3 regions of the Ideonella margarita genome follow, and region 3 is predicted to be linked to each of the others. Evidence: predicted binding sites of a transcription regulator. Region 3 holds the regulator's gene; each other region holds the start of a gene.
What was found. The regulator FNR, encoded in region 3, switches genes on or off when oxygen is low (the NO sensors DNR and NnrR bind a similar motif). The targets are predictions, from matches to a motif close to TTGATNNNNATCAA.
Positions count from the first base shown of each region.

Region 1: the regulator FNR is predicted to act here: its motif matches at 3,000-3,013, upstream of AACH00_RS00225 (OmpW/AlkL family protein).
Region 2: the regulator FNR is predicted to act here: its motif matches at 2,058-2,071, upstream of AACH00_RS15390 (universal stress protein).

Region 1 covers NZ_JBBUTI010000001.1:43,173-48,896, forward strand. Annotated here, with positions in the region: gene AACH00_RS00210 (TfoX/Sxy family protein) at 1-129, opposite strand, end outside; gene AACH00_RS00215 (porin) at 329-1,297, opposite strand; gene AACH00_RS00220 (5-formyltetrahydrofolate cyclo-ligase) at 1,572-2,171, shown strand; gene AACH00_RS00225 (OmpW/AlkL family protein) at 2,226-2,870, opposite strand; gene metF (methylenetetrahydrofolate reductase [NAD(P)H]) at 3,065-3,904, opposite strand; gene AACH00_RS00235 (TlyA family RNA methyltransferase) at 3,916-4,689, opposite strand; gene ahcY (adenosylhomocysteinase) at 4,689-5,724, opposite strand, start outside.
Region 2 covers NZ_JBBUTI010000011.1:14,482-20,205, forward strand. Annotated here, with positions in the region: gene trpS (tryptophan--tRNA ligase) at 1-203, shown strand, start outside; gene AACH00_RS15380 (DMT family transporter) at 221-1,135, shown strand; gene AACH00_RS15385 (sulfurtransferase) at 1,157-2,029, shown strand; gene AACH00_RS15390 (universal stress protein) at 2,146-2,580, shown strand; gene AACH00_RS15395 (ZIP family metal transporter) at 2,594-3,370, opposite strand; gene AACH00_RS15400 (galactose oxidase early set domain-containing protein) at 3,494-5,188, opposite strand; gene AACH00_RS15405 (Ppx/GppA phosphatase family protein) at 5,331-5,724, shown strand, end outside.
Region 3 covers NZ_JBBUTI010000004.1:438,293-444,016, reverse strand. Annotated here, with positions in the region: gene hemN (oxygen-independent coproporphyrinogen III oxidase) at 1-1,345, opposite strand, end outside; gene fnr (fumarate/nitrate reduction transcriptional regulator Fnr) at 1,519-2,262, shown strand; gene AACH00_RS07425 (hypothetical protein) at 2,342-2,629, opposite strand; gene AACH00_RS07420 (nitrogen fixation protein FixH) at 2,647-2,919, opposite strand; gene ccoG (cytochrome c oxidase accessory protein CcoG) at 2,939-4,402, opposite strand; gene ccoP (cytochrome-c oxidase, cbb3-type subunit III) at 4,417-5,331, opposite strand; gene AACH00_RS07405 (cbb3-type cytochrome oxidase subunit 3) at 5,382-5,555, opposite strand; gene ccoO (cytochrome-c oxidase, cbb3-type subunit II) at 5,573-5,724, opposite strand, start outside.

The DNA.
Region 1 (5,724 bases), on a different contig from region 3:
GCCGCCGGCGATCAGGGCCACGAAGACCTCGTCGACATACAGGCCGTGCCCGCCGAACATGCGGCGGCTGCGCACCGGCCCCAGCGCCCCCAGCAACTCCCTCGACCAGCTCAGCAGCGATTCGCTCATGCCGGCACTCTAACGGCGGTGTGCGCCGACATGTGTTGAGGCGCAGGCGAAAAAAAGGGCGCCTTCCATGCGGAAGGCGCCCAACGCTCTCGTGTGCCGGCATGTGATGTCACGCGTCCCCACGCGCGACCACACCGTCAGACGATGATCCCGACCCGCCGAGTTGCAGACAGCGGGCCGGGCTTTCCCGGCAGGGAAATCAGAAGTTGTGCTTCAGGCCCAGGTCGTAGCCGACCTTCTTGGTGCCGGCAACACGCTGGGTGCCGCCAAATTCCAGCACGTCGGCGTACACGGTGGTGCGCTTCGACAGGAAGTACTGGTAGCCGACAGCAGCTTGCTTGACCAGGGTGGCGTCAACAGCCGTCGCCTTGTTCTTCAGTTCGCCGTAGCTGCCACGGAAGGCGCCATTGCCCACCGGTGCCACTGCGCTCACCAGGAACGACTGGATCTTCTGGTCAGCGGCGTTCTTGCCGTCACCGAAGAAAGCGCCGACCTTGGCGATGCCGAAGTCGTACGAACCGTTCACGGTGGCCCAGCGGTCCTTCGTGTTCGACGGGTTCTCGAAGCCAACACCCACGCTCAGCGGGCCGGTGGTGTACGAGCCACCCAGGCTGTACGGACGCTTGGCGCCCGAACCTGCGTTGGCGTCGGTTTCAGCGATCTGTGCGCCGAAAGCCAGGCCGTTGGCGGCGTAGCTGTAGGTCACCGAGTTGCTGTAACGGGTCGAGATGTCGGCGATGGCAGCCTTGCCTTGCACGATCAGGGCGTTCGAAGCAACGGTGTCGGTGCCGAACGGGTCAGCCACGTTCTGGCTGTAGGTGTAAGCCGGGTTTTCTTCGCGGCCCAGCACGACACGGCCGTAGGCGCTTTGCAGGCCGACGATGGCCTTGCCGTCCCAGAAGCGGGTAGCTGCGGTCTGGGTGCCTTCATCGGCGTTGAAGCGGTGTTCGATCTGGAACACGGCTTGCAGACCGCCACCCAGGTCTTCCACACCACGGAAGCCCAGACGGCTGCCGGAGCCGTTGCGCACTTCCTTGTTGGCAACCTTGTTGGCTTGCTGAGCGACCGACAGGTCGACGCGGCCATACACGGTCACCGAAGATTGAGCCATCGCGGCGGAACCCAGCGAAGCCAGGGCCAGGGAGAGGGGAACGAGACGGAAGTTCATGTGAAGTCCTTTTTATCTGTCAGATGCAGCAGTTGTCCGGAGGGACCACTGCACACGGAAAGGACTGTAGGCTCGGGTTTACCCCAGATAAATTCGCCACTCAGCAATTCACTGTTCCATTTTTGGCAACGCTGTAATTTTCTTTGGCCTGAAATGCGTGTTAGTCGTAAATGGTTCTGCAGAAACTTGACCCCTCATGCCCGTCGTGACGCCGGGACAGCCACCCAACGCCCGCACAATCAAAGGCTGTTGCAAGTTGTCAGGAACTGATCCCATGACCCTGCCGTTCAAGCTGAATCTCGAACCCTCTCGCGACAAAAGTGTGTTGCGCAAGCAACTGCAGGCGGAACGACTGAGCCTGCTGGATCGCCACCAGCGCGCCGCCCACCTGCAGGAAGTGCTGATGGTGTGGCTCATCAGCCGCCCGGAAAAGACGATTGGCGCCTACTGGCCCATCAAGGGCGAGTTCGACGCACTGCCCGCGCTGTACCGCTGGGCCGAAGGCCACGAAGACCGCCGCATCGGTCTGCCGGTGATGAACCGGGAGACCAAGCAGCTGACCTTCCATGTCTGGTACCCCGGTTGCCCGATGGAAGAAGACGCCTACGGCATCCCGAAGCCGAAAGACACCGAGGCCTTTCACCCCGAGCTGCTGCTGGTGCCTTGCGTGGGCTTTGGCCCGGGCGGTGTGCGCCTGGGCTATGGCGGCGGCTTCTATGACCGCACGCTGGCAGCGCTTGACCCGCTGCCGGCCACCGCCGGGTTGGCCTACTCCCACGGCTACGTGCCCTGGCTGGAAGGCGAGCCGCATGACGTGCCGCTCGACGCCTTGCTGACGGAAGAAGGCGTGTCCTGGCAGCGCGGGGTGCTCTGAGCGACCATGAAAAAGGGCGGCCCGCAGGCCGCCCTTGGCTGAATCAGGCCACGCTCAGAAGCGCTTGCCGAAGCCCACGCTGACCAGCAGCGGATCGACCTTGAAGGTGCCGATCTTGGTTTCGTTCGACAGCACGTCGGTCTTGATCTGGACCTTCTTCACGTCGAAGTTCAGCAGCCAGCCGCCACCCACCGGCACGTCCACGCCGACTTGTGCGGCCAGGCCAACGCTGTTGCGCTTGAGGTTCAGGTTCAGGGCCGACACGCCCGATTCCCACTGCACATCAGAGATGTTGGTGTAGTTCACGCCCACACCCACGTACGGGCGGAAGCCCTCCAGGCCGGTGAAGTGGTACTGCGCCGTCAGGGTCGGGGGCAGGTGCTTGAAGCTGCCGATCTTGCCGCCGCCAACCGACAGGGTCTGCTTCTGCGGGTAGGTCAGGATCAGCTCGGCCGCGATGTTCGGCGTGAAGAAATAGCTGATGTCCAGCTCGGGGATCCACTTGTCGTTGATCGATGCCTCGACCGGCGAGCCCACCACGGCGGTCAGCGTGGTCTTCAGGTCAGCGCTGTTGGTGTTGGCCGACTGCAGATGCGCGGCGCGGCCGCGAACGAGCCAGCTGCCCGTGTCCTGGGCGGCGGCGATCTGGGGCAGGGTGGCGGCTGCGATGGCGGCCAGGGCGATCAGTTGCTTGCGCATGGAAAACTCCTTCTAGGTTGCAATGAATTCGGGACCTTGGGGTCTGAATGCATTGCACCGCGGAGGGCGCATCGTCAACTTGTGTGGGCGCAAGCGGGCCCGGGTTCAGGCTTGCCAGCAAGGGCAGCCTTGATGTGCGTCAGAGGTGGTGCGCGGCGCTGATGCGCGCGCACCACATCGACGGCTGCTGCCGGTCAGCCGTTCAGGCGGCGGCAGATTTCGAGCACCGTGGCGCTCTGGTTCATCGAGTAGAAGTGCAGGCCCGGCACGCCGGCGGTGCGCAGCTGGTCGCACAGGTCGGTCACCACATCCAGGCCAAATGCCTTGATGCTGGCGCTGTCGTCGCCGAAGCTTTGCAGGCGCAGACGGATCCAGCGCGGCACATCGGCGCCGCAGCTGTCGGCAAAGCGCAGGATGCCGCTGGCATTGGTGATCGGCATGATGCCGGGCACCACCGGGATGTCAGCGCCCAGCGCGTAGGCGTCATCCACGAAGCGGAAGTACGCGTCCGAGTTGAAGAAGAACTGGGTGATCGCCGAGTCAGCGCCGGCCTTCACCTTGGTGGCATAGGCCTGCAGGTCCGCCTGGGGCGAGCGCGCCTGCGGATGCATCTCCGGGTAGGCCGCCACTTCAATGTGGAAGTGGTCGCCGGTCTCGGCGCGGATGAAGGCCACGAGGTCGCTCGCGTAGCGGAACTCGCCGAAGCCGCCGTAGCCGCTGGGCAGATCGCCGCGCAGCGCCACGATGCGCTTCACGCCGATGGCCTTGAATTCCGCAAGCCGCTCGCGGATGGTGGCGGCATCAGCGCCGATGCAGCTGAAGTGCGGCGCACCGGCATGGCCTTCGCTCAGGATGGACTGCACGGTCTGCAGCGTGCCGTCCTGCGTCGAGCCGCCCGCACCGTAGGTCACCGAGCAGAACGCCGGCTTCAGCGCGTACAGCTCGCTGCGCACGGCGGCGAGCTTGGTCACGCCTTCAGGCGTCTTCGGGGGGAAGAACTCCAGGCTCAGCTGGAAGTCGTCGGAAACACTCATGGGGAGTCTCTTCAGGGCGCAACCGGGGCCGAAGCCCGCTGCGCCAGTATGAAAAATTCGCGGTTGCCGTCACCACCCGTCACCGGGCTGTCGCGCCAGTTCAGCACGGTCAGGCCGCAAGCCACGCAGGTCTCACGCAGGCGTGTCTCCACCCGCGCAAAGGCGCTGGCGTGCTTCACCAAGCCGCCCTTGCCGATGTCGGCAGGCTGCAACTCGAACTGCGGCTTGACCAGCATCAGCACATGGCCGCCCGGGGCCAGCAGCGGCGCCAGTGCCGGCAGCACCAGGCTGAGCGAGATGAATGACAAGTCGCCGGTGATCAGGTCGAAGCCCGGGGCCTGCCAGGCCTCGCCCAGCACCTCGGGGCTGAGGCTGCGGGCATTGACGCCTTCCAGCGCCACCACCCGCGGGTCGGCGGCCAGCCGCGGATGCAGCTGGCCGTGGCCCACGTCCACGCCCACCACCTGGCGGCAGCCGGCGGACAGCAGCACATCGGTGAAGCCACCGGTGCTCTGCCCGACGTCCAACGCGAGGCCGCCCTGCAAGGCCAGACCGGCGTCGCGCAGCACACCTTCCAGCTTCAGGCCACCGCGCGAGGCCCAGCGCAACTCGGCGTCGTCCACCAGTTCGAACTGGCAGCCTTCCGGCAAGTCTTCACCGGCCTTGCGCGGCACGGTCCAGCCCTTCGGGCCGAGCCAGCGCACGCCGCCGTGCTCAATCAGTCGCTGGGCGGCCGAACGCGAGGGCGCGAGGCCCTGCTGGACAAGAAGCTGGTCCGCGCGCATCAGTAGCGGTACGTGTCGGCCTTGTACGGGCCGCTCTTCGAAACGCCGATGTAGGCGGCCTGCTCGTCGGTGAGTTCGGTCAGCATCACGCCGACCTTCTTCAGGTGCAGGCGGGCGACCTTCTCGTCCAGGTGCTTGGGCAGCACGTAGACCTTGCCGGCTTCGTAGCGGTCCTGGTGGCAGAACAGCTCGATCTGGGCGATGGTCTGGTTGGCGAAGCTCGACGACATCACGAAGCTCGGGTGGCCCGTGGCGCAGCCCAGGTTCACCAGGCGGCCCTTGGCCAGCAGGATGATCTTCTTGCCGTCGGGGAAGATGACGTGATCGACCTGCGGCTTGATCTCGTCCCACTGGCAGGCAGCCAGCGAAGCGACGTCAATCTCGTTGTCGAAGTGGCCGATGTTGCAGACGATGGCTTCGTCCTTCATCGCGGCCATGTGCTCGTAACGGATCACGTTCTTGTTGCCGGTGGCCGAGACGAAGATGTCGGCCTTGTCGGCCGCGTATTCCATCGTCACGACCTTGAATCCTTCCATCGCGGCCTGCAGGGCGTTGATCGGGTCGATCTCGGTCACCCACACCTGGGCGCTGAGGGCGCGCAGGGCCTGGGCCGAGCCCTTGCCCACGTCGCCGTAACCAGCGACCACGGCGACCTTGCCGGCGATCATCACGTCGGTGGCGCGCTTGATCGAATCGACCAGCGATTCGCGGCAGCCATACAGGTTGTCGAACTTGCTCTTGGTGACCGAGTCGTTGACGTTGATGGCGCGGAACTGCAGCTTGCCGGCGGCCGCCATTTCGTTCAGGCGCAGCACGCCCGTGGTGGTCTCTTCGGTCACGCCGATGATCTCGCGCGCCTTGCGGGTGTACCAGGTCGAGTCAACAGCCAGCTTGGCCTTGATCGCGGCGAACAGCTCGGTTTCTTCTTCGCTGGTCGGGTTGGCGATGACCGACAGGTCCTTCTCGGCGCGCTGGCCCAGGTGCATCAGCAGCGTGGCATCGCCGCCGTCGTCCAGGATCATGTTCGGGCCTTCG
Region 2 (5,724 bases), on a different contig from region 3:
CCCGCACCGGCTGCCTCGACTGCAAGCAGCCGCTGATCGACGCCATCGTGCGTGAGCAGCAGCCCTGGCGCGAACGTGCCGAGCGCTATCTGGCGAATCCGAAGCAGGTGCAGTGGATCGTCGAGCTGGGCACCGAGCGGGCACGCACCGTGGCGCGCCAGACCATGAAGGACGTGCGCGAGGCCATTGGCCTGGCTTACTGAGCACAGGCCCGCCGCCCATGCCCGCTTCCGTCCTGATGCTCCTGTCGTCGTTCCTGTTCGCGCTGATGGGGGTCTGCGTGAAGCTGGCCTCGGCCAGTTACGGCACCGGCGAGATCGTGTTGTACCGCGGCCTGGTGGGCGCGCTGTTCCTGTTCGGCCTGATGCGCTGGCGCGGCACCCCGTTTGCCACGCCCGTGCCCTCGATGCACTTCTGGCGCAGCCTGAGCGGCGTGGCCGCGCTGATGCTGTGGTTCTACGCCATCGGCAAGCTGCCACTGGCCACCGCCATCACGCTGAACTACATGTCGTCAGTGTGGATGGCGCTGTTCCTCATCGGTGGTGCCGTGCTGCTGGGCGCCAGCAAGGTGGACGGCCGCCTCGTGGCCACCGTGCTGACCGGCTTTGCCGGCGTGGCCCTGGTGCTGCAACCCACCATCGAGCGCGAACAGTTCTGGGGCGGCCTGGCCGGGCTGCTGTCGGGCATGTTGTCGGCCATGGCCTACCTTCAGGTCACCGCGCTCGGGCGCGCCGGTGAGCCGGAAGACCGCGTGGTGTTCTATTTCTCGCTGGGCAGCCTGACCGCCGGCCTGCTGCTCACGCTCGCCACCAGCCGCACAGGCGGCCCCACCTTGCACGGGCACACCTGGCAAGGCGCGGGCCTGCTGCTGGCCACGGGCTTGCTGGCCACCTCGGCGCAGATCGTGATGACGCGGGCCTATGCCATCGGCCGCCCGCTCACCAACGCCAGCCTGAACTACCTGGGCATTGCCCACTCCTTCCTGTTCGGCGTGTTCATCTTTGACGACCCCGTCACCTCCACCGCCCTGCTGGGCATGGGCCTGATCGTCATCGCCGGCATTGCCGCGACGCTGCTGCGCACCAAGGCCGCGCCCGGCACGGCCGCCACCCCGCTGAACAACACCGAGGCCTGAACCTTGACACCGGAGACCCGCATGAACGCCAACGCCACGTCCCCCCTCATCTGCGCCGCTGAACTCATGGCGCTGTGCGCCTCGGGCCAGGCACCCGTCATCCTCGACTGCAGCTTCGAGCTGAGTGACCCGGCTCAAGGCCAGCGGCAGTTCGCGCAAGCCCACCTGCCTGGCTCCTTGTATGCCCACCTGGAGCGCGACCTGTCAGGCTCCAAATCAGCGGCCGGATCGATTGAAGGCGGACGCCACCCGCTGCCCGATCGCGCAGCCTGGGCGCACACGGTTGGTCAGTGGGGCATTGGCCCGGGCACCTCGGTGGTGGTGCTTGATGGCCAGGGCTGCGCCTTCGCCGGCCGCGCCTGGTGGCTGCTGCACTGGCTGGGCCACCGCGATGTGCGGGTGCTGGACGGCGGCCTGCCCGCCTGGCAAGCCGCTGGCGGCGCAGTGGCAGAAGGCCCGGCAGCTGAGCGCAGCGCCACCCCGCTGCCCGACTACCCGCTGGGCGAGCCCGGCATGCCCACGGTGCGCGCAGACGAGCTGTTGAAGCTGCAAGGCAGCCACGTGCTGGTGGATGCCCGCGCCGGTGAGCGCTTCCGTGGCGAGGTAGAGCCGCTGGACCGCATCGCCGGCCACATTCCGGGCGCGCGCAACCGCTTCTTCAAGGACAACCTGCAAGCCGACGGCCGCTTCAAGCCGGCAGCTGAGCTGCACGCCGCCTTCAGCGCGCTGGGCGTGGCGCCCGCACAGGTCATCCACCAGTGCGGCTCGGGCGTCACAGCCTGCCACAACCTGCTGGCCATGGCGGCGGCTGGTTTGCCGGGTGCAGCGCTGTATCCGGGCTCGTGGAGCGAGTGGTGCGCCGACCCGCTGCGCCCCGTGGCACGCGGCGCTTGATCTGGGCCAAACCGGTTCTGTGAGGAGCTTGATGCGCGTCAAGGCGTGTGTGGCCTGACGCGCAACACTGTGTGCATGTGCCGGACATTCCCGGCTGCCCACAGAAGGAGCGCCTCATGTACACCCACATCCTGGTTCCCACCGACGGCTCGGACATCACCGACAAGGCCGTGCAGACCGCCGTGAAGCTGGCCAGCACCCTGGGCGCCAAGCTCAGCGCCATCAGCGTGAAAGAGCCCTTCCCCTACAGCGCCATCTCGGAAATGCAGCCGGTGCCGCCGCAGGAGTTTTTCGACGCGCAAGAGCGCATCGCCGCAGGCCGCGTCAAGCAGGTTCGCGAGGTGGCGCTGGCCGCCGGCGTCACGGCTGACGCCTTCACCGTCGAATCTGTGCACCCCTGGGAAGCCATCGTCGATCAGGCGAAGGAGCTGGGCTGCGATCTGATCGTCATGGCCTCACACGGCCGCCGCGGCGTGAGCGCCCTGCTCCTGGGCAGCGAAACCCAGAAGGTGCTGACGCACTGCCAGATCCCGGTGCTGGTGGTGAAGTAAGCCTGCGTCGGGCTCAGTGCTCGTGCAGGTGCGACAGCGCCAGCACGATCAGGCCCAGGCCGGCACCGATCCACAGCACCTGCTGCAGCATCTCGCGCCAGGGCATGCGGCGCTGCATCTGCGGGATCAGGTCGGCCACGGCCACATAGATGAAGCTGCTGGCCGCCACCACCAGCAGGTACGGGAAGATCGCCTGCCAGGTGCCCAGCACGAAGTAGCCCAGCACGCCGCCAACCACGGCCGCGAGGCCCGACAAGGCGTTGTAGAACAGGGCCTTGCGCCGGGTGAAGCCGGCGTTGATCAGCACGATGGTGTCGCCGACTTCCTGCGGGATCTCGTGCAGGATGATCGCCAGCGATGTGGTCAGGCCCAGCTCGGGGCTGGCGATGAAGGCGGCGGCGATGATGATGCCGTCGCAGAAGTTGTGGATGCTGTCGCCGACCAGCACGCTGAAGCCACCGCGGCCTGCCTGCTCGGCGTCGAAATGGTGGTGGTGGTCGTGGCCGTCACCTTCGTGGTGGTGGTCATGCCGGTACAGCTCGGCCTTTTCCAGCAGGAAGAAGAACAGCAGGCCGCCCAGCAGCACCGCGAACAGCGTCCGGGGGTCAACCTGGCTCTCGAAGGCTTCCGGCAGCGTGTGCAGCAAGGCCGTGCCCAGCAACACGCCGGCCGACAGGCTGACCAGGTGCTTCACCAGCTGACCCAGCATTGCGTAGGTGAGCGAGGCCGCCACCACCACGGACAGCACGCCACCCATGAAGGTGGCCAGAACAATGTAGAACAGCGTCATTCAGAAACCGGAAAGCGTGCCCGGCGGGCGACTGCAGAGAGTGTGCCCCACACGGGCAGCTGCCGCGCGAGGTGGGCGTGGATCATGCCACGAGCGGGCGGCCGCCGCTTTGCGGGCGGTGTTTCAACCCAGCCGCAGCACCCGCGCCACCGAAGGCACCCCGGCCGCATCCAGCACGAACAGCATGTAGAAGCCCGGTGGCGCCAGCGTGGCCGCCGCCGGGCTGTGCAGGCGCAGCTTGCTGCCAGTCTGGGTGAAGGTCATCGGCACGACGCGCTGATCGTTGCCAAAGGCATGGGTGACAGCGCCAAAGCGCACCAGGTTGACCGCAGAGACCGCCCCCTCGCCGCGCATGCGCACATCGAACTGCTGGCCCCAGCCCAGCGCAGCAGGCGCCTCGCGGACCACCGGCCGCTCGGCCGCCAGCCCACTGCCGTCCTTGCGGTACAGGTAAGGCGGGAAGTACACCTCGGCATTGAGTTGTGCCACCGGCCCAGGCGCCCCGCCGCCTCCGGTCAACACCGAGCCATCGGGCATCAGCATCGAGATCGAGTGATACAGCCGTGGCTTGGCCGCCGCCGCCGTGGGCCGCCACTGGCCGGTCTGCGCCTGCCAAAGCTCGCTGGCGTAAAACGCGCCGGCCAGTGAGTTGCCGGAGGACGAGCCGCCGTTCACCCACACCGAACCATCAGCCAGTGCGGTGGCGTTGGCATACAGGCGGTGGCCGGAGAGATTGCCGCTGCGGGCCACCGTCGGCTTGGCTTTGGTGGACCAGTCCACCAGCCAGCTGGCCCCGTCATTGCGCACCGACAGCACCCGCCCCGGCGCCACCATCACCGAAGGCAGGCGCGCCGACCCCGTCGGCAGCTCCGCCGGCATGCGCTCGATGGCACCGTCGCCGGCCGTGCTCACCGCATACATCGGGCCGTTCACCGTGATGACACCGATGCGGCCCTCCGGCAATTGCCAGGCCCGGGGGTAGTACCAATGCGAGCCGATCGAACCCAGGGCCTGGTCGCTGGTGGCACCCGGCAAGCTGCGCCACAGGCCGTCCGGGCTGCGCAGCTCGGGCGTGGGCGAGAAGGTCGGCGTGCTCTCGGGGCCGCCTTCCAGACTGTCGCGGTCGTCGCGCCCGCCCAGCACCACCGCGTCGCCCTGTGCGCTCATCACCACCGTGGCATACCAGCGGCGAAACCCCATCGACAGGGGCTCGCGTTGCAAGACACCAGTGGCCGGTGAAAAACGATTGACGTCGTTGTTGGCGTAATTTCGCACGCCGTCCACCGCGCGGTCCCCGCCGACGATCAGCACATCACCCGCCGGCAACAGCGCCTGGCCCGCGCAGAAGATGTCGGTTTCAGTGGTGTTGACCAGCACCTGCATGGCCGAGGTGCCTGTGCCGGCAGCCGGGTCCCAGAGCGCGTAGTTCAGCAGGGGGACCGGTCGGGTGGGCAACTGGTTGCCGTAGCTGAGCACCCGGCCATCGGGCAGCAACACCGTGTGGATGGGGATGATCGGCCAGCCGAAGGAGCGACCGAACACGCCCATCTCGCCGGCGTCGGGTGGTCCGTCGGGCACGGGCAAGGCGCCAGGCACGGCCCCCACCACTGCACCGACCGCCAGCGCCTGCGCCCGGCCAGCTGCGCCCAAAGTCGTGCTCAGTGTCGCGGCGTCGGTACCCGATGCGTCACCGGTGTCCACCGGCGTGGCCCGGCCCAGATCATGGTCTTCCTCACTGAGCTGGTTCGGGCTGACCGACGAACCGCCGCAGGCCGCCAGCACCACACCCATCGCCCAGGCCGACGAGGGCCAATACATGAATTTCGCTGTCACAGTACCTCCAGCCACTCGGGCATTCAGGGATGAAAAGGGGTACTGCTGATCCATAGTGTGGGAATCCGGCGATGGATGTGCCATCCCACACCTGCTTGTCACTGAACGGCGGGCACAATGTCCACCCATGTCCGAGAAAAACATCGCCGCCACCGGTTTGCTGGCCGCCATTGACATGGGGTCGAACAGCTTCCGGCTGGAAATTGGCCAGGTGCGTGACGGCCGTTACCGTCGCAACCTCTATCTGAAAGACACCGTTCGTCTGGGTGCCGGTCTGGATGCCGACGGCATGCTCACCGAAGAGGCCACGCAACGCGGCCTGCTGTCACTGCAGCGCTTTGCGCAGAACCTGGGCGGCCTGCGGCCATCGCAGGTGCGGGCCGTGGCCACGCAAACCCTGCGTGAAGCCCGCAACCGCAATGCCTTCCTGGTGCGTGCCGAAGCCGCGCTCGGCCTGCCGATCGAAATCATCTCGGGCCGGGAAGAAGCCCGGCTGATTTACGCAGGCGTGTCGCACCTGC
Region 3 (5,724 bases):
CGATGGCGCGCACGAAGAACCACCCCGCTGCCGTGATCTGGATAGCGCCCGGAGTCACCGTCACCAGACCCATGTCAACGTACGGCTGCAGCTGCGAGAGCTCATTGCGGAAGTACTCGTTGAAGCTGATCAGGTGCGCCAGCTCGATCGATTCGAACTCCAGCCGACCCTGGCACATCAGCGCCATGATCACGGCACGGCGAAGCAGGTCATCACGCGTCAATGCCAAGCCGCGCACCACGGCAAACTGGCCTTGGCGGATGGCGTCGTAATACTCGGGCAGCGTCTTCGCGTTCTGGCTGTAGGTGGCGCCCATGCGGCCGATCGACGACACGCCCAGCCCGATCAGATCGCAATCAGGCTGCGTGCTGTAGCCCTGGAAGTTGCGATGCAGCCGCCCTTGCCGCTTGGCCGCCGCCAGTGAATCGGTGGACAGCGCAAAGTGGTCCATGCCGATGTAGGTGTAGCCGTGGCCCAGGAAGCCACCGATGGCGCCCGACAGCATGCTGATGCGGTGCTCAGGGGGCGGCAGCTGGCTGCCATCAATGCGCCGCTGCGGCTTGAAGCGCGAGGGCAGATGCGCATAGGCATACAGCGCGATGCGGTCAGGCCGCCACTCGCCGATCTGGTTGATGGTGCGGGCGAAGGTCTCGGGCGTCTGCTTCGGCAGGCCGTAGATCAGATCGACATTGATCGACTCGAACCCCAGTTCGCGGGCGCACACCATCAGGCTCTGGATGCTCTCGGGCGACTGCACCCGGTGCACGGCCTTCTGCACCTCGGGGTCCAGGTCCTGCACGCCGAAACTCAAGCGATTGAAGCCGAGCTGCCGCAGGTGCGCCAGGCGTTGCGGGTCAGCGGTGCGCGGGTCGACCTCGATCGACACCTCGGCCCCCGGGGCGAGCCGGAAGCTCTTCTGCAGGAACGCCATCACCCGGCTGAGCTCGGCGTCACTCAGGAAGGTGGGCGAGCCACCACCGAAGTGCAGCTGCGACACGTTCTGCACGCCGCCCAGCGCCTGTGCATGCAGGGCCACTTCGGCCTCCAGCACATCGAGGTATTCGGTGGCGCGCTCATGGTGTTTGGTGATCACCTTGTTGCAGGCGCAGTAGTAGCACACCGATTCGCAGAACGGGATGTGCACATAGATGGACAGCGGCTTCTTGCCGCCCACCATGGCGCCCTCGGCCCGCTGGTGCAGAGCGCCCAGGTAATCGGCCGGACCAAACGCCTCCACGAAGCGATCAGCGGTCGGGTAAGAGGTGTAGCGCGGGCCCGGCACGTCGAAACGTTGCAGCAGGTCCACTGGCAGCGGCGTGGCCGCTTCAAGGATGTGATTTGCCATGGCCGTGATGGTGCCAAAGCACACTGCAGCGGCCTTGATCTGGCTCAAGGGTGCGGCGCGGCGCCCGTCCAAGAATGGCGCATCGATTGAGGAAGATCATGCTGCCCACCTGCTCCCCGCACGACCTGTCATGCCCTTCGGCCCCTGAGGCCGCGCACGCCATAATGAAAGCCATGACCACCGACACCCAGCGCGTGAAGGCCGACGCCTTCAAGGTCGCCTGCTCCAGCTGCAACTTGCGTGAACTGTGCCTGCCCGTCGGGCTGGCCAGCCCCGACCTGGAGAAGCTCGACAGCCTGGTGGCCAACCGCCGCACCGTGGCGCGCGGCGACACCCTCTTCCGCTCGGGCGACGAGTTCCAGTCTCTCTACGCCGTGCGCACCGGCTTCTTCAAGACCTGCGTGTCGTCCGAAGACGGGCGCGACCAGGTCACCGGCTTCCAGATGGCGGGCGAGTTGCTGGGCCTGGACGGCATCAGCAATGACCGCCACTCCTGCGACGCAGTGGCACTGGAAGACTCCCAGGTGTGCGTGATTCCGTACAGCCAGCTGGAAGAGCTGTCGCGCGAGTTCACCGACCTGCAGCACCAGTTCCACAAGATCATGAGCCGCGAGATCGTTCGCGACCACGGCGTGATGCTGCTGCTGGGCAGCATGCGCGCCGAGGAACGACTGGCTGCCTTCCTGCTGAACCTGACGCAGCGGCTGCAGGCCCGGGGGTTCTCGGCCTCTTCATTGATCCTGCGGATGACGCGCGAGGAAATCGGCAGCTACCTGGGCCTCAAGCTCGAAACGGTAAGCCGCACGTTCTCGAAGTTCCAGGAAGAGGGCCTGCTGGAGGTGAAGCAGCGCCAGATCCGCATCGTCGACCAGGCTGGCCTGCAGCAACTGGTGAACGGGGCTGGCGGCGCCTGCTGAACGCGGATTCCGGTGGGCTCCATCGGAGCCAACCCACCATGAACAAGGGCCGCATCGAGCGGCCCTTTTTTGTTTCAGCTCAGGCGCTGTGCCCGGGGCCGGTCAGCGGCTCGTCGAAGTGGTCAGCGGGCATGGTCAGCAGCAACTGCGACAAGGCCCCTGAGGTGGCGATCACGGCCCAGAAGACGAAGAACGAGACGCTGTAGACGGCCTTCGGCGACCACTCGATGGCAGCACCGCCAAACCACATCAGCGTGCCCGGATCAACCACCGAGAACACCAGCATTTCAAGCACCCCTGCCATCAGGAAAGCCGGCCAGAGGATGCCGACGGTGCGGACGCTGAACGGTGTCTTCGGGGTGCTCATGGTGTTCTCCTGAAGGACTAGGGCTTGGGCGTAGCGGCGTGGTTGCGGGCCTGCATGGCGGGTGTGTTGCCGTCGGCACCGTCCTTGATGTTGACGGTGACGCTCGGGTCGTCGCGGTCCAGTACCGGGTCAGCCCCGCGCACTGCGATGACCGCCGTGGTCAGGCTGGCACACACCACCACCACGGGCCCGCCCACCACCAGCCACATCATCGGATGGCGGAACCACGCCTTGCCACTTTGGGCCGGCGCAGCAGGGCTTGCAACAGGGGAAATCTCGGAGGTCGACATGCTGTGTTCCTGCGTCCGCTCAGCGCGGCACGATGAAGGTTGATTTTTCGCTCAGGGTGATGGCGGATGGCGCCCCCTCCCCTGGCACACGTTCGATCTGGAAATGGATCGGGTGGGCACCGGCGCCGGCCTGCTGGCTCGATTCATACGGCACCTGCACCGACACCGTGATCCACCGCGCCTCGGCCGGCAAGACCTCCACCACCTCAGGCACACCCACCAGCTTGATGCCGGTCAAGCCGTCGACATGGATGCGGTAGTGCTGCACGCGCTCGGCGGCGTTCATGATCTGCAGGCGGTAAACGTTCTCGATGCGCCCATCCTCCACCTGCCTGGCCAGCGAGGCGCGGTCACGCACCACGTCCACGCGGAAAGGATCACGCAGCGCAATGCTGGCCACGAAGGCACCGCAGATGATGGCGAGGATGGCCGTGTAGATCAGCACCCGCGGGCGCAGCACCCGCTTGAGGATCTGCTGTTTGTCGAGATGCTGGGACAGGCTGTTCTGGGTGGCGTAACGGATCAGGCCGGGTTGATAACCCATCTTGTCCATGATGCCGTCGCACACGTCAATGCAGGCGGCACAGCCGATGCACTCGTACTGCAGGCCCTTGCGGATGTCGATGCCGGTCGGGCAGACCTGCACGCACAGGCCGCAGTCGATGCACGAACCCAGACCCAGTTGCGCCGGGTCAGCCTTCTTGGAGCGCGGGCCACGCGGGTCGCCCCGCTCGCTGTCGTAGCTGATGATCAGGGTGTCGTGGTCGAACATCACGCTCTGGAAGCGCGCGTACGGGCACATGTACTTGCAGACCTGCTCACGCATGTAGCCGGCGTTGCCGTAGGTGGCAAAGCCGTAGAACAGCACCCAGAACCATTCCCACGGCCCGAAGCCGAGCGTCATCGCCTCGGCGGCCAGCGTCTTGATGGGCGTGAAGTAGCCAACGAAGGTGAAACCGGTCCAGAGGCCGAACAGGATCCAGACCGATTGCTTGGCCGTCTTGCGCCAGAGCTTCTCCAGCGTCCACGGGCCTTCGTCGAGGCGCATGCGCTGGGCGCGGTCGCCCTCGATGCGCTGCTCGAACCACATGTAGATCTCGGTGTACACCGTCTGCGGGCAGGCGAAGCCGCACCACAGGCGCCCTGCCACGGCCGTGAACAGGAACAGCGCGTACGCCGAGATCATCAGCAGACCCGACAGGTAGATCAGGTCTTGCGGGTAGAGCACCAGACCGAAGATGTAGAACCGGCGCGAAGCCAGGTCAAACAGCACGGCCTGGCGGTCGTTCCAGACCAGCCAAGGCAGGCCGTAGAACACCAGTTGGGTGATCCACACCAGGGCCCATCGCCAGGTGGCGAACAGGCCGGTGACGGCACGCGCGTAGATCTTCTTCTGTTTCTGATAGAGCGAGACCACGGTCCCGGACTTGTCCGCGTCGTCAGTGACGGCGGCGGCGTTGGATGCAGGCGTGGTCTCACTCATACAGATTCATCAGATCACTGCGCAGCGACCTTGGTGGCCTGGCTCAGGTTCCAGACATAGGCGGTCAGCACCTTCAGCTGCTCCGGCGTGAAGCGGTGGCCTTGCGGCGGCATCACGTTGGTCTTGCCGTTGTTGACCATGGCCACGATGGCGGGTTCACCCCAGCCGTGCAGCCAGACCTTGTCGGTCAGGTTCGGGGCGCCCATCAGCGGGTTGCCCTTGCCGTCTGCACCGTGGCAGGCCGCGCACGCCGCGAACTTGGCCTTGCCCAATTGGGCCGCGACCGAGTTGTGCGGGCTGTCCGACAGGCTCAGCACATAGTTGGCCACGTTGCGCACATCTTCCGAGGTGCCCACTGCAGCAGCCATCGGAGGCATGACGCCCTGGCGACCTTCCTTGATGGTCTTCTCGATGTACTCGGGGCCGGAGCCGCCCAGCCAGTCACTGTCGGCCAGGTTCGGGAAGCCCTTGCTGCCGCGTGCGTCAGCGCCGTGGCACTGGGCGCAGTTGTTAACGTAGAGGCGCTCACCGATGGCCATGGCCTGCGGGTTCTTGGCCATCTGCTCGGCGCTCAGGTTGGCGAAGCCGGCGTAGACGGGCGCCATGGCGGCCGCTGCCTTCTCGTTCTCACCCTTGAGCTGCCCCACAGCCGACCACTTCAAGGTGCCTTCGCTGGCACCCAGGCCCGGGTACAGCGACAGGTAGATCGCCGCGAACACGATGGTCAGGATGAACAAGCCCATCCACCAGCGCGGCAGCGGGTTGTTCATCTCCTTCAAGTCTTCGTCCCACACGTGGCCGGTGGTGTTGTCATCGGCCATCTTGACGCGCTTGCTGGCCACCGCCAGCACGAACACGCAGAAGGCCAGGCCGCCGATGACGATGCCCGCCACGAACAGCGACCAGCCATTGCTGAAAAAGTCACTCATGTCATTTACTCCTTGAGCGGGGGGCACCAGAAGGCGCAACCCGCCGTGTCTCATGGGCGATCGGAGGTTCCGACGGGCGCATCGTCGTCCAGGAACGGCACCTGGGCGGCGTCATCGAAGAAGTCCTTGCGCTTGCGGCTCCAGGTCCAGAGCATCAGCCCCAGAAAGAGCACCAGCGAAACCAGCGTCACGACGCTGCGCATCACGTTGATGTCGAAGTCCATCGAAAACTCCTGATCTCTCACTTGCGGGCCGTGCCCAGCACCTGCAGGTAGGCGATGACGGCTTCAATTTCCGTCTTGCCCTTCACCGCGTCGCCCGCCTGGGCGATCTCGTCGTCGGTGTAGGGCACGCCCACCATGCGCAGGGCCTTCATCTTGTCGCCCATGTCAG